2 regions of the Streptomyces sp. NPDC088915 genome follow, and region 1 is predicted to be linked to the other one. Evidence: riboswitches for the same ligand, from Rfam matches in the RefSeq annotation. Region 1 holds a riboswitch; the other holds the start of a gene.
The links. Region 1 has a riboswitch for cobalamin ahead of ACIP5O_RS17305 (cobalamin biosynthesis protein). Riboswitches for the same ligand answer to the same signal wherever they lie in the genome.
Positions count from the first base shown of each region.

Region 2: linked by a shared signal. The riboswitch ahead of ACIP5O_RS18290 (CoA-acylating methylmalonate-semialdehyde dehydrogenase) and the one ahead of ACIP5O_RS17305 (cobalamin biosynthesis protein) in region 1 are both predicted to bind cobalamin.

Region 1 covers NZ_JBIVIR010000008.1:276,489-279,904, reverse strand. The annotation lists gene ACIP5O_RS17315 (anion permease) at 50-1,324, shown strand; gene ACIP5O_RS17310 (hypothetical protein) at 1,337-1,558, shown strand; cobalamin riboswitch at 1,678-1,809, shown strand; gene ACIP5O_RS17305 (cobalamin biosynthesis protein) at 1,842-2,813, shown strand; gene ACIP5O_RS17300 (cobyric acid synthase) at 2,810-3,416, shown strand, end outside.
Region 2 covers NZ_JBIVIR010000009.1:154,740-158,155, reverse strand. The annotation lists partial or broken gene ACIP5O_RS18300 (mechanosensitive ion channel family protein) at 1-738, shown strand, start outside; gene ACIP5O_RS18295 (hypothetical protein) at 768-1,277, opposite strand; cobalamin riboswitch at 1,496-1,674, shown strand; gene ACIP5O_RS18290 (CoA-acylating methylmalonate-semialdehyde dehydrogenase) at 1,885-3,384, shown strand; gene ACIP5O_RS18285 (acyl-CoA dehydrogenase family protein) at 3,402-3,416, shown strand, end outside.

The DNA.
Region 1 (3,416 bases):
GGTTGCTTACGTTCGACCAGCCACTGACGTCAAACGATTGCCTGGGTAAATGGAACACATCACGCTGCTGCTCGCCATTGTGGTCGTGACAGCTCTCGTGTTCGATTTCACGAACGGTTTCCACGACACCGCGAACGCGATGGCCACGACCATCTCGACCGGTGCGCTCAAGCCCAAGACGGCGGTGGCCATGTCCGCCGTGCTCAACCTCGTCGGCGCGTTCCTGTCCGTGGAGGTCGCCAAGACGATCTCCGGCGGGATCATCAACGAAGAGGGCATCCGCACAGAGGTGATCTTCGCCGCGCTGGTCGGCGCCATCCTGTGGAACCTGCTGACCTGGCTGCTCGGACTCCCGTCCAGCTCCTCCCACGCGCTCTTCGGCGGTCTCATCGGCGCCGCGGTCATGTCGGCCGGCTGGTCGGCCGTGAACGGCTCCACGATCGTCACCAAGGTCCTCATCCCGGCCGTCGCCGCGCCGGTCGTCGCCGGCCTCGCCGCGATGGCCGCCACCAAGCTGACGTACAAGATCAAGGCCAACCCCGAGGCGAAGGCCACGGCCAAGGGCTACCGGGCCGGCCAGATCGCCTCCGCCGGTCTCGTCTCCCTCGCCCACGGCACCAACGACGCCCAGAAGACGATGGGCATCATCACCCTCGCCCTGGTCACCCAGGGTGTCGTCGCCCCCGGCTCGAACCCGCCCCTGTGGGTCGTCGTCTCCGCCGGCGTCGCCATCGCGCTCGGCACCTACCTCGGCGGCTGGCGCATCATCCGCACCATGGGCAAGGGCCTCACCGACCTCCAGCCGCAGCAGGGCTTCGCCGCCCAGACCAGCGCCGCGACGGTCATCCTGGCCTCCTCGCACCTCGGCTTCTCCCTCTCCACCACCCAGTCCTGCTCGGGTGCCGTGATGGGCGCGGGCCTCGGCCGCAAGGGCGGTGTCGTCCGCTGGTCGACCGCGACCCGGATGTTCGTCGCCTGGGGCCTGACCCTGCCCGCCGCGGGCCTGGTCGGCGCCGGCGCCGAGTTCCTCACCAAGCAGGGCACCTGGGGCATCGCCGCCGTCGCGGTCCTGCTCGTGGCCGGCTCGGCCGTCATCTGGTCGCTGTCCCGCCGCAAGCCGGTCGACCGGCACAACGTCACGGCCGACGACCTCGACGCCTCCGACGCCGAGCCCGCGGGCGTGGTGACCACCGCCATCGCGGCCGTCACCCCGCCGCCGGCCGGCTCCGTCGCCGCCGTCACCGACGAGGACCTCAAGGCGACCATCCCCGCCCCGGCCCCCACCGACCCGACCGCTCCCCCGGCCCCGGCCGCGAAGGTCTAAGGAAAGCACCGCATGAAGATCGACTGGGCAGCCCTCGGCTCCGTCTTCGGAGTCAGCCTCGTGGCGACCGTCGCCCTGGTGGGCCTCTTCTCCCTCGGCATCGTCGGCCTCACCAAGCAGGAGGAGGCCACCGCCCGGGGCGGCTCCGCCGCCCTGGCCCGCACCGGCGCCTACGCCTGCTTCGGACTGTGCCTCGCGGCCGTGGCGTACGGCATCTACCTGATCGTCGTCTGACGGCCCCGCTCCACCGGCCGGGCGGTCCGCACCTTCGGGTGCGGGCCGCCCGGCCGCTTCTCTGTGGTGCTCCGCACAGTGCGCCGCCGCAGGTCAAAGCTGGGTTGACGCCCGTTCTCGGCGCGTGGTGGACTGCCGAGGCCATTACGGCGGCAGCAGAGGAAGTCCGGTGCGAATCCGGCGCGGTCCCGCCACTGTGACCGGATCCGAGGGTCCGGGAGTCAGGAACTCTCGCCGCCGGTCACGTCGATCCAGGGCGCGGACCCTGAGTGAGGACACAGCCATGCCCGGGCGCCCCAGAGCCACCGGTGTCTTCGCGTACGGCGCGGCCGCGGGCCTCGCCGTCGACCTGCTCCTCGGCGATCCCCGCCGGGGCCACCCCGTCGCCGCGTTCGGCCGGACCGCCGCCGCCGTCGAAGGGCGCCTCCACCGCGACCACCGCGGCTGGGGCGCCCTGCACGCGGCCGTCTGCGCCGGTTCCACCGTCGCCCTCGGCGCCCTCGCCGCCCGGGCCGTACGGAACCGGCCGGCCGCCGCCGTCGCGCTGACCGCCGCCTCCGTGTGGGCCGTCGTCGGCGGGACGACCCTGGGCCGGGAGGCCCGTGCGATCGGCGGGGCGCTGGCCGCCGGGGACCTGGAGGTGGCCCGGGAGCGGCTTCCGCACCTGTGCGGGCGCGACCCGCGGTCCCTGGACGGTCCCGCGATGGCCCGCGCGGTCGTCGAGTCGGTCGCCGAGAACACCTCGGACGCCGTGGTCGGCGCCCTGTTCTGGGGCGCGGTCGCGGGCGTGCCGGGGCTCGTCGGCTTCCGGGCCGTCAACACCCTGGACGCGATGGTCGGCCACAGGTCCCCCCGGTACCGCCGCTTCGGCTGGGCCTCGGCCCGCCTCGACGACCTGGCCGGCTGGCCGGGCGCGCGCCTGACGGCCGCGCTCGCGACCGTCGCCGGCGGGAATCCGCGCGGGGCCGCCCGGGCCTGGCGGGCGGACGCGTCGAAGCACCCGAGCCCCAACGCGGGCCCGGTCGAGGCCTCCTTCGCGGGCGCGTTGGGCGTACGGCTCGGGGGCACCCTCTCGTACGGCGGGCGCGTCGAGCACCGGCCGGTGCTGAACGGGGAGGGGCGGGCCGTCGAGGTGGCGGACGTCGAACGGGCGGTGGCGCTCTCGCGCCGGGTGACCGCGCTGACCCTGGCCGCCTGTGTGGGCGGCCGTCTGATCGCCGACGCCGTGCGGCGCGGGAAGCGGAGGACTTCATGAGGGGCGGGAGGGGCGGGGGGCTGCTGGTCGCCGGGACCACGTCCGACGCGGGCAAGAGCGTCGTGACGGCCGGGATCTGCCGCTGGCTGGTCCGCAAGGGCCTGAAGGTGGCGCCGTTCAAGGGGCAGAACATGTCCCTCAACTCCTTCGTCACGCGCGAGGGCGCCGAGATAGGCCGGGCCCAGGCCATGCAGGCGCAGGCCGCCCGGGTCGAGCCGACCGCGCTGATGAACCCGGTGCTGCTCAAGCCGGGCGGCGACCGCTCCAGCCAGGTCGTCCTGATGGGGAAGCCGGTGGGCGAGCTGAGTGCGCGCGGCTACCACGGGGGCAGGCAGAAGGAGCTGTTCGAGCCGGTCATGGCGTGCCTGGAGGAGCTGCGGAGCACGTACGACGCGGTGATCTGCGAGGGCGCCGGCAGCCCGGCCGAGATCAACCTGCGGCGCACCGACATCGTGAACATGGGCGTGGCGCGGGCCGCGCGGCTGCCCGTGGTGGTGGTCGGGGACATCGACCGGGGCGGGGTCTTCGCCCAGTTCTTCGGCACGACGGCGCTGCTGTCCCCCGAGGACCAGTCGCTCGTCGCCGGGTACCTGGTGAACAAGT
Region 2 (3,416 bases), on a different contig from region 1:
TGATCATGCGGGTGGTGTCGGTCGCCGTCGGAGTGCTCGCGGCCGCCGTCGCCCTCGTCACCTTCCCCTCCTTCCGCACCCTCGGCACGTCGCTGCTGGCCTCGGCCGGGATCATCGGCATCGTGGCCGGCGTGGCGGCGCAGTCGACGCTCGGCAACCTCTTCGCCGGCTTCCAGATCGCCTTCGGCGACATGGTCCGCATCGGGGACACGGTCGTCGTCGACGGCGAGTGGGGTCTCGTGGAGGAGGTGACGCTGACCTTCCTCACGGTCAGGACCTGGGACGAGCGCCGGGTGACGCTGCCCGTCTCGTACTTCACCTCGCGTCCGTTCGAGAACTGGTCGCGGGGCGGTGCCCAGATGACGGGGTCGGTCTTCGTCCACTGCGACCACTCCACGCCCGTCGCGCTCATGCGGGCGCACCTGCGGGAGTTCCTCGCCGCCTGTCCGGCCTGGGACGGGCGCGGCTGGGACCTGGCCGTCACGGACACGTCGCCCACCGCCATCACGGTCCGCGCGATCGTGACCGCCAAGGACGCCGACGACCTGTGGACGACCCGCTGCGCCGTACGCGAGGAACTCGTGCGCTGGCTGGCCCGGGAGCACCCGGGCGCCCTTCCCCGGGTCGTCACCGCCTCCGCCCCCGAGGAGTCGGGCAAGGCGGCCTGAGTCGCCGGGGGCTCGGCCGGGGCGACGAGGGCGAGGTGGTGGACGGCGGCCCGCTCCGCGTACGGGGCGGTGTCGAACGACCCGCGCGGGTCCGTCCGCTCAGACCGGCGGCTCGTGCGCCGACGACCGGCCGCGAAGGACCGGCCCGTACCACAGCATTCGGCTCGCCTCGCTCCGGACGCGGCGGGTGCGTCCCCGTTCGGCCAGGAGCGCGAGGGCGGTGGGCGGCGTCGCGAAGCGCCGGGAGGCGGCCGTGCGCTGGAGCCAGTCGGACGCGTCGAGGAGTTCTCCGGGGGACCGGGCCTCGTCCTGTACGAGGGCGTGGAGCAGGGACCACTCGCGCAGGCGGCGGGCGGGGAAGTCGTGGGCCGCGACGGTCTCGGCGAGGCGCCGGGCCCATTCCGTGAAGTGCGGGCCGGCCAGGAGGCCGGCGGCCCTGCGGTCCAGGTGACGGACCACCGCGCTGCCGGCCATCGTCGCGTCCCGGTCGCGCAGGACGGCGGACACCAGCTCGGCCTCGGCCTCCTCCGGTACGGCTTCCAGAGCCTCCAGGTACCGGGCGAACCTCCGGTGCTCGGGCGGTTCCTCGTCGAGGTGCGGGGCGGTCATGCCGCGATTCTGCCCGGTCGTCGGAGGGCGCGGCCGGGAATTTCCGGGCACGCCGACGGTCCTGATCCGCCTGACAGACCTCGGGAGCGGAGGAAGGCCCGGACGCCCCGGGAGACCCCGTGCGCGACGGAGGTCCGGCCGGCCGCAGGGGGATCGGCGGGATCCGGCCGACACGGATGGTGGCGGGGCGCGGGGGTGGACTTACTAGGACGTCCAACTATATGTTCGTGACACAAGGTCCGCGGTGCAGGGAAGCCGGTGTGAATCCGGCACGGTCCCGCCACTGTGACCGGGGAGTGTGCCGCCGTCCACACGTCACTGACGAGGTCCGTCGGGAAGGCGGGCGGCACGCGGGGATCCGGGAGTCAGGATACCGGCCGCGGAGCGTTCCGTGTTGTCCACGAGGATGGAGCAGACACGCATGGCACCGGTCCGTACCCACGACCCTGGTGATCCGGCGGAGCGAGCGGCGACCCCCGCGTCCACGTAGCTCTTCGGCGGCCCCGCGCCGCCCCGTCCCACGGCGTCCCCCCGCGGCGCACCCACCCGGTGCGGCCGGCGGTCCGCCGTGCCATCCCCGGATCCGACCTGACGAGAGCAGGCCCCCATGGTCCGTGAACTCACCCATTTCATCGGCGGGAAGCACACCGCCGGCACGTCCGGCCTCTTCGGCGACGTGTACGACCCCAACACCGGCGCCGTCCAGGCCCGCGTCCCGCTCGCCGGCCGCGCCGACACCGAGCGGGCGATCGCGGACGCGGTCGCCGCCCAGCGGGAGTGGGGCGCGTGGAACCCGCAGCGGCGCGCCCGCGTCCTGTTGCGGTTCCTCCGGCTCGTCGAGGGCGAACGCGACGAGCTGGCGAGGCTGTTGTCCGCCGAGCACGGCAAGACCGTCGCGGACGCCCACGGCGATCTGCAACGCGGGCTCGAAGTCGTGGAGTTCGCCGCCGGCGCTCCCCACCTCCTCAAGGGGGAGTTCACCGACAACGCCGGAACCGGCATCGACGTGCACTCCTTGCGCAGCCCGCTCGGCGTCGTCGCCGGCATCACCCCGTTCAACTTCCCCGCGATGATTCCGCTGTGGCAGGCCGCACCCGCCCTGGCCTGCGGCAACGCCTTCATCCTCAAGCCGTCCGAACGCGATCCCTCCGTACCGCTCCGGCTCGCGGAGCTGTTCCTGGAGGCGGGGCTCCCGGCCGGTGTCCTCAACGTCGTCAACGGCGGCGAGGAGGCCGTCACCACCCTCCTCGAAGACCCCCGCGTGCAGGCCCTCGGCTTCGTCGGCTCCACCCCGGTCGCCGCGCACATCTACGCGACGGCCGCCGCCCACGGCAAGCGCGCCCAGTGCTTCGGCGGCGCCAAGAACCACATGATCGTGATGCCCGACGCCGACCTCGACCAGGCCGTCGACGCCCTGGTGGGGGCCGGTTACGGCTCGGCGGGCGAGCGCTGCATGGCGATCTCCGTCGCCGTGCCCGTCGGCGAGGAGACCGCCGACCGGCTGGTGGCCGCACTGAAGGAGCGCGTCGCCGCCCTCCGGATCGGCCGCTCCGACGACCCGGAGGCCGACTTCGGGCCGCTGGTGAGCCGGGACGCCCTGGAACGGGTCACCCGCTACGTCGACATCGGCGTGGAGGAGGGGGCCGAACTCGTCGTCGACGGACGCGGGTTCACCCTGCCCGGCCACGAGGACGGCTTCTTCGCGGGCGCCTCGCTCTTCGACCGGGTCACCCCGGAGATGCGGATCCACCGCGAGGAGATCTTCGGCCCGGTGCTGTGCGTCGTGCGCGCCGCCGACTTCGAGGAGGCGCTCCGGCTGCCCAGCGAGCACGCGTACGGGAACGGCGTCGCCCTCTTCACCCGGGACGGCGACACCGCCCGCGAGTTCGCGCGCCGGGTCGACACCGGGATGGTCGGCGTCAACGTCCCGATCCCGGTCCCCGTGGCGTACCACACCTTCGGCGGCTGGAAGGCGTCCGGGTTCGGGGACCTGAACCAGCACGGGCCGGACTCGATCCGCTTCCACACCCGCACCAAGACCGTCACCTCGCGCTGGCCCTCCGGGGTCAAGGAGGGCGCGAGCTTCACCATGCCGACGATGGGGTGAGCGGAGTGTCCACCAGCATGCTCACGAAGGAC